Regions from separate parts of the Holdemania massiliensis genome, predicted to be linked through region 1. Evidence: predicted binding sites of a transcription regulator. Region 1 holds the regulator's gene; the other holds the start of a gene.
What was found. The regulator Rex, encoded in region 1, represses fermentation and respiration genes when NADH is low (regulators of the CRP and FNR family bind a similar motif). The targets are predictions, from matches to a motif close to GTGAANNNNTTCAC.
Positions count from the first base shown of each region.

Region 2: MCG46_RS19165 (flavocytochrome c) is a predicted target of Rex. The motif match lies at 2,844-2,857, and genes of this name have one in related genera.

Region 1 is NZ_JAKNTK010000001.1:1,453,242-1,461,023, reverse strand. It holds gene MCG46_RS06485 (N-acetylmuramoyl-L-alanine amidase) at 1-324, opposite strand, end outside; gene MCG46_RS06480 (LicD family protein) at 340-1,152, opposite strand; gene asnS (asparagine--tRNA ligase) at 1,612-2,994, opposite strand; gene MCG46_RS06470 (redox-sensing transcriptional repressor Rex) at 3,249-3,869, opposite strand; gene tsaD (tRNA (adenosine(37)-N6)-threonylcarbamoyltransferase complex transferase subunit TsaD) at 3,924-4,946, opposite strand; gene rimI (ribosomal protein S18-alanine N-acetyltransferase) at 4,943-5,392, opposite strand; gene tsaB (tRNA (adenosine(37)-N6)-threonylcarbamoyltransferase complex dimerization subunit type 1 TsaB) at 5,389-6,000, opposite strand; gene tsaE (tRNA (adenosine(37)-N6)-threonylcarbamoyltransferase complex ATPase subunit type 1 TsaE) at 5,997-6,446, opposite strand; rRNA gene rrf (5S ribosomal RNA) at 6,760-6,873, opposite strand; rRNA gene MCG46_RS06440 (23S ribosomal RNA) at 6,969-7,782, opposite strand, start outside.
Region 2 is NZ_JAKNTK010000001.1:4,120,559-4,128,340, reverse strand. It holds gene yabQ (spore cortex biosynthesis protein YabQ) at 1-169, shown strand, start outside; gene MCG46_RS19185 (FtsB family cell division protein) at 328-666, shown strand; gene MCG46_RS19180 (AT hook domain-containing protein) at 914-1,612, shown strand; gene MCG46_RS19175 (hypothetical protein) at 1,860-2,129, shown strand; gene MCG46_RS19170 (GNAT family N-acetyltransferase) at 2,329-2,736, shown strand; gene MCG46_RS19165 (flavocytochrome c) at 2,919-4,484, shown strand; gene MCG46_RS19160 (cadherin-like beta sandwich domain-containing protein) at 4,773-7,782, shown strand, end outside.

The sequences.
Region 1 (7,782 bases):
GCGCAGAATGACCGTTTTGCCGGCAAACAAATCCTGACCGTTGCGGTCATAGCGTTCATGATATAAATTGAGCGTTTCTCCATAGTAAAGATAGTCGCCTAATGACAGCAGCTGAGATTCATCTGTAATCTGACTTTCAAACAGCTGCCGTGTTTTCTGATTGCTCAGTCCGCAGACCCCATACGTGTCCACTTGTTTTTTCTGCCGTTGATTCATCAGCCACTGACCGCCATAAGCGATCAGACAGCAGGCGATAAAGAGAAGGAGGAATGATTTCCAGCGCAGTTTGGAGCCGCGCGGGACATAGCTTGGTTCCACTGTCATGGTTTCCAATACTCCTTATAACCGAATATCAACGATATGCTTCGGCTTCTGTTCCTCCTCGGGAGGCAACGTCATATAGCTCGGTGCGATCGCCGTGCATAAGTATTCATGCGGATGATGAGCGATCGGCAGCTGCGTATCCTCAAACGGCACATACTGAACAGGATAGATATCATCATAATCAAAAATAAACGGCTTTAATGGGCTCTTAAACGTCCATGTCAGATCAAATCCGATCTTCTTGCTTCCTTCATTGAGCTTTCCATACATACGCGCATTGGACACAAACCAACGCTTGAGAAATACCGGATTCATGCCGAGGTTATCAAATAAAATGATAAACGGCATAATCAGCTGATTCAGCATCCGCAGCGGCAGATCCATCGTTTTGCTTGCGGAGCAGTAGTCATAGACGAAAACATCAATAAAAATGCCGTCGCATTCCGTACAGCGGTTCGCCAGCAGCGTATTCACTTCTTTCAAATACGTGCCTTTTTTGCGGATCTTCATCCCCGGAATCAACGGATTATAACGCTTGTCAGTATCGAAGCACTGAAACGTGTATTCCTGCGGCAGATCCTGCTTTAAAGCAATGATAAAACGTTTGTAATCTTCATACAGCATGGCAATATCTGCATCGTCATCCCAGGGAATAAACCCCTGGTGACGAACTGCACCTAAAGCGCTGCCGCCGTTGAGGAAATACGGTATGTTGTATTTCTGACAAATGCCGTCGATCATTTTCAGCATCTCTAAAAGTACCTTATGGACATCGGCAACCGTGATCTCATTGCCGTTTTCATCAGTTTTTAATACATATTTTTTCATATCATCACATCCTACGCTCTATTATAAGAGAATTACAGAACAACCTCAAGTTTTTTTGGTATCCGCCCCAATAAAGCCGCTTTTTCAACCATTTCCGCAAACTATCCCGCAAAATCTGAAGCCGCAGAACAAGTTCGCATCTTTTAGCAATAGATTTGTACTCTGGATCGGTTTCTGTCTTTTATTCTTATGTCGCTTCCGTTGTTTTATTCAAAGAGACGGATATCGTTGTATAAAATTTATTTTCATTGACCTTGTGATCGAGTTTGGCTCATGCTTAAATTAAGAAATAGTGAGTTTATCTTTGGACAAGCGATCGCTGAGCGGATTTTAAACTGACATCCATTGAACTGACCGAAACAGGAGAGTGAACTCCGATTATCCGGCAGACAAGGATAAAAAAAGAGTCAAAAATCATAACTTGAGATGACTTTCAACTCTTTCTGTTTTACGCATGAATTAAAACAACAAGTTTTTCGGTGTCCGGGCAAAGGGAATGACATCGCGAATGTTCTGCATTCCCGTGACATACATGATGAAGCGTTCAAAGCCCAGACCGAATCCGGCGTGCTGACATCCGCCATACCGGCGCAGATCAAGATACCACTGCAGACCTTCCTCATGGACGCCCATTTCCTTCATTCGATTCTGCAGGACGTCCAGCCGTTCCTCACGCTGAGAGCCACCGACCAGCTCACCCACCGCAGGGACTAACAAATCGCAGGCCGCCACGGTTTTTCCATCCGCGTTGATCCGCATATAGAAGGCTTTGATATCCTTCGGATAGTCGATCAAGAAGACCGGTCCTTTGACTACCTCTTCACATAAATAACGTTCATGCTCTGTATTCAGATCCATTCCCCAAGAAACTGGATTTTCAAATTTCTTCGTCGCTTTTAACAGATGATCAATCGCTTCCGTATACGGCATCCGGACAAACTCACTGTTCAAAACATGATTCAGCCGATCCAGCAGCGTATTGTCGATAAACTGATTGAAGAATTTCATCTCTTCCGGACAGTTATCCATAACATACTGAATACAGTATTTAATCATATCTTCAATTAAATCCATATCATCTTCCAAATCCGCAAACGCGATTTCCGGTTCTACCATCCAGAATTCCGAAGCATGCGTTGTCGTGTTGGAGTTTTCAGCCCGGAAGGTCGGTCCGAAGGTGTAAACGTCGCGGAATGCCATCGCAAACGCCTCTGCCTGCAGCTGTCCGGAAACAGTGAGGTTGGCTTTCTTGCCGAAGAAATCTTCTTCATAATTGCCGTCCTCGCGCGTAGTCACCGTGAAAACCTCACCTGCACCTTCGGCATCATTGCCGGTAATGATCGGTGCGTTCACATAAACGAAGCCCTGATCCTGAAAGAATTCATGAATCGCCATAGCCAGTACGGAACGGACGCGGAATACTGCGTTGAATGTGTTGCTGCGCGGACGCAGATGGCCGATTTCACGCAGGTACTCAAACGAATGACGCTTTTTCTGAAGTGGATAGGAATTGTCGCAGGCGCCTTCTAAAATCACTTCCGTGACCTGCAGCTCAAAAGGCTGCTTGGCCTGCGGCGTCAGCACAACCTTTCCGGTTACGGTTAAAGCCGTGCCTGTCAAATATTTGGATACATCCTGAAAATTGGCCAAATCGGAAGAATAGACCAGCTGAGCGTTGCGGAAATAGGTGCCGTCGTTCAGCTCAATAAAGCCGATCGAGCCGTTGTTGCGGTTAGTTCTGACCCATCCCTGCAGCTGGGCATACTCGATTTGATCGGTTTCCATTGTGCTGCCGGAACAAGCCATCTCATAGAGTTCTCTGACGGTCATGAATGTAAGCATACTTTTCTCCTTTTGTTTTATAAAAAAAACGTTCCTCACTTAAGGAACGTCAATCAACGTGGTGCCATCCTCATTCGCTCAAAGGTTAAAAAACACTGAGCCTCAGGGTGCGTTAACGCCGCCGACGGGATCGTCTACTGTCAGTTCTCCGATCCGGCTCCCAGAGTGTTCCGCATTCCCTGACTGAACTCCGGCTTTCACCCTGCCCGGCTCGCTGTGCTTCAGTATGAGGATCGTTCTCTTTTCGCTGCCTTCTACTTTTTCATGTTGTTGGTTTCAAAAACCAGTTCCTGAATCGTTGAAACGACATCAATCGGCTTAACCAGAACGCCCTTAGGAACCTGGAAATGCTCATGTGAGAAATCAACAATACCAGTAATGCCGCATTCGATCAAACGATCTGCAGCATCTTGAACATTGGATGAAACACACAGGATCGCAATCCGGCATCCTTCCGGAATCTTATCCTTCATTTCATCGACGTGGTAAACCGGAATCGGTGTCTTTCCGACAGACTCCGGACGGATGTCAAAGGCACATACAATCTCGCCGACAACATGGTTCCAGCGATTGTAATTCATTAAAGCTTTCCCAAGGTTGCCTGCTCCGACAAGAATAATCTTCTCATCGAATCCCATGCCCAACTGTTCGTTGAATATTTCAATCAGGCGGTCAACGTCATAGCCATAGCCTTGCTTCCCTAACGATCCTAAAAATGAGAAATCTCGGCGGATCGTCGTGGACTCAATAGCCACATATTCCGAAAGCTCCTTGGACATGATCCGGGTTACGCCGGAATTCTTAAGTTTGCGCAAAGCTTTCAGATAGATCGGATAACGCTGCAGTGTAGCCTTAGGGACTGACTTTGTTGGCATACTATCAACCCCTTCTGCATTATTCTAGCACACTTGTTTTAAATTGTGAATGATTTAATGAATTGAACTTGTTTCAATTTCCATGGATGGGTTCGCAGCGATGTCCAGCGACCCGGTTAAACCGTGTGTATAGGCGGTCCAGCCGGCCGCTCCAATCATCGCAGCATTGTCTGTACAGCACCATAACGGCGGGATCGTCAGATGCACATCCGGAGTTTCTAAAATCATTTCTGAGATTTTTTCACGCAGCCGGGAATTGGCCGCAACTCCGCCGGCCAGAACAACCTGCTTCGGTTTGAATTCCTTCACCGCGGCCATCGTCTTTTTTAATAGAGTATCCAGCGCAGCTTCCTGGAAAGCATAGGACAAGTCTTCTTTATTCAATTCCTCGCCTTTTTTGCCTTCCCGGTCAATCAGCTGCAGCACCGCCGATTTCAGCCCGCTGAATGAAAAATCGAGTGGTTTCTCTGTTTTGGGTTTCGGCAATGTGTAATGCGGATGTCCCTGCTTGGCCATTTTGTCAATCACCGGACCGCCTGGATAACCTGTTCCCATAACCCGGGAAACTTTGTCATAAGCTTCGCCGATCGCATCATCCTGCGTTGTGCCGAGAATTTCAAACGACCATTCCTCTTTCATCCAGACCAGTTCGGTATGCCCGCCGGAGACAACCAGTGCGATCATTGGAAAACGCAGCTCATCCACAAAGCGGTTCGCGTAAATATGACCGATAATATGATGCAGCGGGATCAGCGGTTTATCATAATACCAGGCCAGCGTTTTGGCTGCCTGGACACCGACATGCAGCGAACCCACCAGCCCGGGTCCCTGGGTAACCGCAATCGCCAGAATATCATCCATTGTGACTTCTGCCTGGGACAGAGCTTCTTCAATCACGACGGAAATATTTTCAACATGGATTCGTGATGCAACTTCCGGGACAACCCCGCCGTATTTTTTATGGACATTAATCTGCGAAGAAACAATATTGGAACAGATCTTAGAGCCGTCCTCAACCACCGCTGCGGCTGTCTCATCACAGCTGGACTCAATCGCCAGGATTAAATTTCGTTTCATAAACTTCCTCCTATTGGTTTCATCATCAAATAAGCGTCCTCATGGTTGTCCTGATAATAGCCCTTCCGGATATTGATGATTTCAAAACCATATTTTTTATAACATGTCAAAGCTGGAATGTTGCTCACTCGCACTTCAAGTGAAATCACTTCGCAGCCCTGTTCAGCGGCCACCCCCAGCATGTGATCCATCAGCTGCGAGGCCCAATGCTGCCGACGATACGGAAGATCGACGCCAATCGTTGTAATCTGAGCCTGATCAAAGGTCGTCCAGACACCCGCATAGCCTACGATCGTCCCCGTTTCATTCTCAGCGACGAACAGATGGGAATAGGGGTTTTCTTTGAGCTCATACTCATAGCTTTCCCGCGGCCAGGGCGAACTAAACAGGCGCAGCTCCATTTCACAGACAATTTCCAAATCGTCCAGCGTCATTTTCCGAATCATGCTTTTTTTACCAGATAATCGTCAGCCGATTTGAGATATTCCGGCACTAATAAATGGACGTTCTCGACTCTCTGCCATTGTGAGCGAGTCGTCAGGAAGGCCTGCGCAAGGTCCGGGTAACAATCTTCCAACCCTAACAAAGAACAGTCGCCGACCAGTTCCAATCCATCGGCATTGTCAATACGGGCTTGAATTTCGCTGAGGGAAAGGACTTCTTCTTTTCCGCTCAGCCGGCCGTTTTCAATCATTCCAAAATAAGCCCGCTGGCTGCGGGCATCCAGCAGCACAGCTGCCTTTGTCTTACCGGCGCCGATCAGTTCCAGCGTTGGAAGTGCATACAGCGGCAAGTTCGCAGTCGAACACAAGACCTTTGCCACCGTCATCGCGATTCGTACCCCAGTATAGCTGCCAGGACCTTTCGTCACAACGACCTGGTCAATCGCCTTGGGTGACAGACCACATTCCGCAAGCAGTTCTGTCAGCTGCGGAAAAATCATTTCTGACTGTCGCTTCCAAGAAGACAGACAGCGCTTGCCAATCAGCTCATCCTCTTGAATCAAAGCCAGCACTAAAAACTTACTGCTCGTATCCATACATAATGTAATCATTTTAACGCCTCCATCAATGCCGCGTATTTTTCATTCTCAGTTTCCAAAACAATTCGCCGGCGATCTTCGCCTAAACGATGCAGCGTAATCCGCAGCGGTTCGGTTTGTTCAAGATCTTCCATATATTCCGGCCATTCAATGACGGTCAAACCTTCACCATCAATCATTTCTTCAAAGCCCAGCTCCTGATGCGTGCCTTCCAGACGATAGGCATCAAAATGATACAGCGGCAAGCGGCCTTGATAAATCTTTAATATCGTAAAGGTTGGACTGCTGACGGTACGGGTGATTCCCAATCCGCGGGCAATTCCCTGAGTCAGCGTTGTCTTGCCAGCACCCAGATCTCCGCTCATGGTCCATACCATATTGGGCTCAGATAAACTTCCCATTTTCTCACCGAGATTTTTGGTTTCCTGCGGTGTTTCCGTTATCAATTCAAGCTTCATTTGTTCACATCCTTTCCTCTGTGTCACATGGAAAATATTATAGCACAGATTTAAAGCGGGGGAGAAAGAAAACCATGCAGACATTCAAAACGACATCCATTTTACTTTTTTCATTCTTCGTTTCGTTCAATTCCACCTCATTCTCAAAAGAAATGGAGATCCTGAATTCAACATTTTCCTTTTTTCCCTGAACCTGTTCTGGTCACTTTTCATGATGACTTTCGCGATGGAAGAAATAAACGGTACTGATCAAAAACCAAAGCTACAGTCAATCAGGAAACAAAAAAAGGCTCCCTAGGAAGGGAACCGAAGAACCTGGCAACGAGCTGCCTTCACTATGGCAGGCATAGCTATTCTCGCCGCGGAAATGCTTAACTTCTGTGTTCGGGATGGGAACAGGTGTGACCATTTCGCTATCGTCACCAGATCGTTTCAGGATTATTCCCTGAAAACCAAATAACAGTTGCTTCTAGAAAGTCTTGCTCTTTCTTACTTCGTTATGAACGTTTGTTTTTTCCTCATGTGATTAAATCCTCGACCGATTAGTATCAGTCAACTCCACACATCACTGTGCTTCCATCTCTGACCTATCTACCTCGTCGTCTTCAAGGGGTCTTACTTTCTCTAGGAAATGGGAAATCTCATCTCGGAGTCGGTTTCACGCTTAGATGCCTTCAGCGTTTATCCGTTCCCCACTTAGCTACCCAGCTATGCATCTGGCGATACAACTGGTGCACCAGCGGTGGGTCCATCCCGGTCCTCTCGTACTAAGGACAGCTCTCCTCAAATTTCCTACGCCCACAACAGATAGGGACCGAACTGTCTCACGACGTTCTGAACCCAGCTCGCGTACCGCTTTAATGGGCGGACAGCCCAACCCTTGGAACCGAATTCAGCTCCAGGATGCGATGAGCCGACATCGAGGTGCCAAACCTCGCCGTCGATGTGAACTCTTGGGCGAGATCAGCCTGTTATCCCCAGGGTAGCTTTTATCCGTTAAGCGACGGCCATTCCATTCTGCACCGCCGGATCACTAATCCCGACTTTCGTCCCTGCTCGACTTGTCTGTCTTGCAGTCAAGCACCCTTCTGCATTTGCGCTCGTCGATTGATTTCCAACCAATCTGAGGGTACCTTTGGGCGCCTCCGTTACTCTTTAGGAGGCGACCGCCCCAGTCAAACTGCCCACCTGACACTGTCCCTTACCCGGCTTACGGATATAGGTTAGAATTTCAATCAACTAAGAGTGGTATCCCAACGTCGACTCCATTGAAACTGACGTCCCAACTTCTTCGTCTCCCACCTATCCTGTACATACTTGATCAAAACTCAATATC
Region 2 (7,782 bases), 2.7 Mb from region 1:
GGAGCTTCGCCGGAAAAAGAAAGCGGAAAAGCAGCAGCTTCAGAAAGCGAAACATCAGAAAAAACATCAGGCAAAGCAGGCAAAAAAGCAGCTAAAAAAACAAAAACGGCAGGCGAAGCGAAAACGAAAACACCCTGAACCGGAAGACGCTTCGTCCGCTGTTTTATAAATTGTGTCCCGATGGGGAGCGCGGGCAGTGAATGAATAAGGCTCCTTCCTTTCACTTCACCGGAGTTTCACTTGCGTTTAAATGAATTTTAAGTATAATAAAAGTGCACCTAAATTTTTATCATTTTCGCAAGAAAGCAGGCGAAGGAGGAATCGAACTTGACAGCTGAAAATCGAAATGAGCCGAAAACCGTCAAACCCAAAGGACGGAAAAAACGGAGCATGCTTGCAAAGTTCATCAGCTTGGTCGTCATTTGTTTTTCCTTGTTTATGCTTTACGGCGTAGTGAAGGAAGTCTTAACGACGATGGAATTGAAGCAGCAGATCTCCCGTGTGGAAGAAGAGCTGAAAACCCTTCAGGAAGAAAATAAATATCTGACACTGCAGCGGGATAAACTTGAAGATCCTGCTTACGTACAAAGCTATGCACGGGGAAGCTTTATGCTTTCCAAGGAAGGTGAACAGATATTCTATCTGCCGTCTGACGACAAGAAATAGCCAAGGAATACGCAATGAAAGCCGGGTCTTTAAGACCCGGTTTTTTTGTTTTTTGAGCTTTAGAATCCCGGACAACCTGAAAGAATGATGTAGGATTACCTGAAAAACAAAGGAAAAATAAGCGATTTTCCGGGGATAAATTCGGATAAATCAACTATTTTTCATACAACGACACGTTACGCGGGATTTCGACAAACCCCAACCCCTATAATGACGTCGTCAAGGTAAAGAAAGTGAGTGAATAAGGATGAAGGGTCCGGGAATCAACGATTATTTAAGAATACTTCAGCAGAAGAAGCAGGAGGCTCATGATCGAGGGGAGAAATGGATAGAAATTAGTTCCAAAGAACTACATCAGGAGGTTTCGCCGGAACATGCGACAATGCCGACCTGTTGTCAGGCAATCTACAAGCTGTTATATCAAGGTGATGAAATCCTGCAGCGTCCGAAGGGACAAACTGGTTTTGGCTCTCACCTGCGGGTTCGGTATTATGTCGATAACCTGACGGATCGGGAAGTGATGTTCCCGCCGAAAAAGCGCGGCCGTCCGGCTAAGAGTGAGGAACAGAAGCGGCGTGACCGAATGATGAAAAGCAGCCGGAATACGGAAGATCTGCGGCGGATTCTGGCAGCCTGGCTGAATGAACGCGGCTGGCAGACAACAGAATTCCCCAATAAGATCCAAGCTGAAAAAGATGGCATTACCTGGATCATCGAAGTTCAGGGAACCCATCGCGGACGACGTCAGCCGTTGCCGGTAAAGATCAATTCCATTCTTAAAGAAATCAGTGAGGATACAGCCAGCTCCGTTCGTTACAGCGTAGCTTTCAATGATTCGTCGGTCTATCGCAAACAGTGGAGCGAGATACCGAAAGTTCTGAAGAATAAACTGAATGTCAGTGTTATCTTAGCGGATAAAAGCGGAAATATTCAGGAAGTTAAATAATCATTATCCAAGGCTGAAAAACTTCATAATGAACTGTTGTAGAAAGATCCGGATTCTGGCGGATCTTTTCTTTTGATCATAGCGGAAAGATCAGTTGCGATTTCCAGGATTTGGTTGAAAAAGTAGACTTTTTGCACCAGGCCAAAATATGCCCAAAAACCAGGCTTTTTCCAGTAATTCTTATTATATTTCAATCGTCAGGTAAAGTCTACTTTATGATACAAGCAAAGAAAGACAGGTGGGAAACATGTGTGTGTTTGGGATCAACAGTGCGATTGAACAGATCTTAATCTTTCTTAAAAATGAAGTGCAGGCGGAAACGCTGACGGATCTGCGAAAGCCGGTTTATCGAGAACGCCTGTTGGAAATTCTGACCGAATGTCCGCTGGGATTGTATCATTTGGGAACGTGGCAGGAAGTTTTCCGCTGGCTGGACTGGTCTTTGTCTTTTTCTGATTATCCGGAGCTGAAATCGGCTTTGGAAAGCATCCGGTTAAAAGACGCCAATGAAGCTTAGGCATTGTCTTTGTTTCATAGCGGATTCGAGTTCATGGTAATGAAGGAAATCAGATGAAACAGGGCATGAAGATCAATCAGCGTTGTGATTTTGTTGGAATTAAGATCAAGAATAGAAAAGCAGGCAATAAATCAAAAATATTCTGAAACTTACATCGATTTCATAAAATGGAACAGAGCGTCATCAAGGAGGATCAGCGATGATTATTCAAACAATGCAGCCCGGTCGTGAAGAACAAATTTTACGCTTATATGAAGCTGTCGGCTGGACTGAATACACGCGCCAGCCCCAGCGGATTCGCTCGGCTTTTGATCGTTCGCTCTGCGTTTTGGAGCTGAGTCATGAGGATCAGCTGCTGGGTTTTGTAAGAGCTGTGGGAGATGGAGAGACAATTCTCTATGTGCAGGATCTAATTGTGGATCCGGACTATCAAAATCAAGGCTGGGGAACCTTGCTGCTTAAAACGCTGTGTGACCGCTATCCTCAGGTCCGCCAGAAAATATTGCTTAGCGATGATGTAGAAAAAATCCGTAGCTTTTATAAAAAGCTGGGGTGGGTCCCAGTTTCAGATATCCATTGCGAAGCCTGGGCTAAATTGCTATTTTAACCGCTTTCATAAATTGAAGATTAATAACCAAATTATCTATGATTAATTTCTTTTCGTTATGAAAAAAAGCGCAATGTTAAAAGGATTTAGTAAATTGTGTAAGATTTGTGAAAATTTTCTTGATTATCCTGTGCAAATTGATATACTAAGAACGCAAAAGCATTTGCAAAGGAGAGAATGAAATGAAGAAATTAATTGCTCTTACTCTTGCCAGCTTGATGCTTCTGACGGGCTGTTCCAGCGCGCCGAAGACCGAGGGCAACGAGACAACACCGACTCCGGAAGCGGCAGCAACAGAAGCTGACGTTATCGTCGTAGGCGCCGGCGGAGCGGGCATGACAGCAGCGATCGAAGCGGCAAACGCAGGCAAGTCGGTTATCGTTATTGAAAAAGCAGCGATGACAGGCGGCAACACAACGCGTTCTACTGGCGGGATGAATGCTGCAAATACACCAGAACAAGATGAGAATGAATTCACGGAAGGTGCTGGTGTTGAAAAAATGCTGGCCAGCGCTAAGGAAAGCTATCCGGATTTAGCGGATCTGGTTGCCACTGTGGAAACGCAGTGGGAAGAATACCAGGCCAATCCGACAGGTTACTTCGATACAGAAGAACTGTTTATGTTGGATACGCTGGTCGGCGGCAAGAACCTGAACGATCATGCATTGGTAGAAGTTCTGGCGAATGAAGCGAAGAACGGCATTGAATGGTTGAAGACCGTGGATGCGGATCTGTCCCAGGTTGGCAGCTTCGGCGGTGCCAGTGTAAAGCGGATTCATAAGCCGGTCAATGATGAAGGCAAGACGGTAGCTGTTGGTTCTTATTTAGTACCAAAGCTGACCAAAGCCGCAGAAGGCAAAGGCATTCAGTTTGTCATGGAAACGGCGGCGACAGAATTAGTCGTAACCGACGGAAAGGTTACCGGCGTTAAAGCGGGAGAAACAACCTATACCGGCAAAGCGGTTGTTTTGGCAACCGGCGGTTTCGCAGCCAATACCGAAATGGTTTTACAGTACAAGCCGGATTATGAAGGCTTTGTCTGCACCAATGCTCCGGGTATGACAGGCGACGGCATCGTTATGGCTCAGGCGATCGGTGCGGATACTGTAGATATGGAACAGATTCAGATCCATCCGACAGTTTCTCAGGAAACCAGCGCTCTGATCACTGAAGGGCTGCGCGGCGATGGTGCGATTCTGGTCAACAGCGAAGGCAAGCGTTTCTTTGATGAAGTCGGTACGCGGGATGCTGTATCCGCTGCTGAAGTTGCTCAGCCGGGCGGATTTGCATGGCTGATCGTCGATAACAAGATGGTTGAAGCTTCCAGCGTTATTGCGGGTTACATCAAGCAGGGTCTGACGGTTGAAGGTGCGGATGTTGAAGCTCTGGCTGCTGCCATGGGTGTTGATGGTACAGCTTTAGTTGAAACGATGGATAAGTGGAATGCTTGTGTAGAAGCGGGCAAAGATGAAGAATTCGGCCGTACCAGCTTTGCGAACAAGCTGGATGAAGGTCCTTACTATGCAATCAAAGTGGCTCCGGGTGTTCATCACACCATGGGCGGTCTGAAGATCAACCCGAACACAGAAGTTCTGGATGCTTCAGGCAATGCTATCGCGGGTCTGTATGCAGCAGGCGAAGTTACCGGCGGTGTTCACGGCGCTAACCGTTTAGGCGGCAATGCGGTTGCGGATATCATCGTCTTTGGCCGAATTGCAGGTCAGCAGGCAGCAGCTTACGCTGAATAAGTAATCAATTTCAAACTCAATAGAACTCATGTTTAAGGGCTTAGAACAAGCTCTGAACATGAGTTTTTTTTCATTTCAATTAAAAATGGAAAGACTTTGGAAAAATATAATGGATTTCTTTAGAAATTCAAGAACAAATATAAAAGTTTTATGAACTTTACTTATATAACCGTTGTTTTCAACAAGATCTTCGAGTACCATTAAAGATGTAAACGCTAACAAAATAATAGGGAGAAAGTTCGGTATTTTGTCAGCGTTCATGTTTAAGGAATGAGGAGTATATTTATTATGCGTAATTCTGTTCGACGATGGACTGCCTTGATCAGTGCAGTCTTGTTTGCTTTGCCCTCTGCACCCATGACAATAAAGGCGAATACACCGCAAATCTTAGAAGGTGATTATATTGTCATTACCAACACCAATTCAAAAATATTCGGTGATGCTGAATCAACCGGAGCCTTAGTTGTTGACGCAGGGGGCGCGGCAGCGAATGAAAGTAATCGTTCAGTTTACGAAACCAATGATAATTTCATCGAAAAGGAAATTCCTGAATCTCGAATCAATTATGCCAACCGTTCTGCGAGAGTGAAAACTTATCAGATTGGCGAAGTGCGTGGACAGTATGAGGTACTTGCGGTCAGTGAACACAGCGTGATTTGGATGGATAAAGATTTAAAAGCAAAATATGGTGACAATGCGATTTTAGCTGCTGAAGAGATGATTCAAGTCTATGAAGGTCGTCCTTATGAGATTCTTAACGAAATCAGTAATCATGACTTTCCTTATCAGGACGGATCAGGAAAACTATCCATCATGTTGGAAGTCACAAGCAATGGCTCTTCTGGATATTTTTCTCAGGATCCGGATATTACAGCAATTCATATCAACGCGCCTGAAACATATAAAAAGGGTTATTTCAATGGAACAAGTGGTCTGTTGACGCATGAAGGTCAACATGCTGTTTTCTTTTGGAAAGTTCTGAGCGGAAATTCTGATTCCACGCTGAGGTGGTTTAATGAAGGCTTATCTGTAGCGATTATGGATTATACCTGGGGTGGTAATGACCCAACAGGTTGGCTGGAGAAAATTTCGGGGAATAATACGATCCGCAAAGGCAGTGCTTTAACGTACTCCACTTATCGAAATACAACGGTTCAAGATTATTCCATGCCGTATTTGTTTGTTCGTTATCTAATCAGTCAAAAAGCAGAAGACTATCAGCCAATTGAATTCATTAAATCAGTTTATAATGTAAAATTTAATGGGGATACGGCTCAATTTATCGAAGCCGTATTAGCGAATGCTGGATTAAAAACAAAACTGCCAACTTTTTCGGATGCATTGAAAAATTTTTATATCGCTGCATTTAAACAAAGTGAATCGGGATTAGATGGATTCTATGGTGATCCGATTGTAAAAAAACAGGTGTCCAATTACCCGGTTGCTTATTTAAATACCAATACAGAAATCATGTTGGAACCAACAGCCTCCCTTGTTGTCAAAACCATTGATGGAAAATTTACTGTACCTTCAGACCATGGGGAACATATCACATATACCCCAGTAACTTTGGATTCATCAATAAGTCTTAGCGGACAAGGTACTGAAACAGACCCTTATTTAATTAAGACGCCGGCAGATTTACGTTATTTGTCTGTCGCACCTTCTGCCTTTTTCCGTTTGGAGCAGGATTTGGATTATAGCGGGAAAAACTGGATGAGTGTCGCAGATTTTTCTGGTGTTTTGGATGGCGCAAATCATACAATTTTTTCGTTAAATCAGCCGCTGATCAGTCAGAATACGGGTACTATTGAGAATTTGAATGTGACTGTGGATATCAATGTTGACAGCAGTAATTATGTAGGAGGATTGGTTTGCGCCAACCAAGGAATAATTACAGATTGTTCTATTGGCGGTACAATGCGCGTCAATATGTTGGAAAGTTCGATGAGCTTTTTAACACAAGCCATTGGTGGAATGTCTGGATATAATGAGATGCCAGGCATAATCTCAAGAAGTTATTCTACGGTGGCATTAACGGGTCAGCTGTCAGCATCCCTTTCAGCTATAGGCAACTTTGTCGGATATAATACGGGTATTATTGAAGATAGTTATTCGGCGGGAAGTTTAACTGTGAGCCGATCTACATCCGCAATAACCTCAGCTTATGCAGGTGGATTCTTAGGACAATCTGGAAGCAGTACATCATTCACACAATTTGGTTTTCGCGTTCAGAATTGTCATAGTGTGACCCCTCTGAATATCACAGATTCTTCTAATATTTTGAAGGTTGGTACCTTTGAGGGTTATGCTAATTCGACAAATCAGAGTTCTGTCTATGCATTAAGTCAGGCTGATTATCCTGCGGTTGCGGTTCATACAGGAGAGGATAACAGAAAGGCTCAGAACAAATCGGCGGAAGAAATGAAAACCGAGGCTACATTTGTCAGTTGGGATTTTGGAACAGTCTGGACGATGGGAAATGCGTATCCAGAATTAGGCAAAGCTGAGCTGATCCTGGGAGAGATACTTGGTTTAGCTGAATGCTATGTAGGGGAAGATTATAACTCACGGTTAAAATTTTCTGCTCAGCTACAGGTCAATTCAGGGACAGTCTCTATTACAAAGAATATGCTGGAAGGTTTTAATCCAGAGAAAGAAGGACCATTGACTTTTACCGTGAACTATCGTGGTCAGCGAAAGACACATACGATTCAGGTGCGAAAACCAACAATAAGTGAAATAGAAATTTCTAATAAACCGACCAAGCTGAACTACCAGGAAGGAGATCACTTTAATCCGGAAGGGATTAAACTCTATGCAAAAACATCAGATAACGTAAATCTTTATATTATCTCTGGATTTACTTGGGAGCCGGAAGGGCCGTTAGATACTTCTGTCAAAGAGATTAAAATCCACTATTTTGATTCAACGTTAACACAGACGATTAATGTATCTGAAAAAATTGTAGATCGAATAGAAATCATTAATGAACCTGAAAAAATGGTTTATCGTCCAGGTGAAGCTTTCGATCCAACGGGAATGCAGCTAAGAATTACCTATACCAATAATAATCAAACTGAGATTTTTGGATCGAATCAATTTGAGAAGTATGGAATCGGATTTGCGATTGAAAACGATGGAGAACTTGTCGTTATTGATACCAATGAATTAAGTCCTGAAATCAATGGAATGACTTTATATGCAACTTCAGGAGATGTAGGTGTAAAGATAGGACTGGTTTATGTGATTGAACCGCTTAATTTCAAGGATCAAACGATTGAAGTAGCGGCAGGTG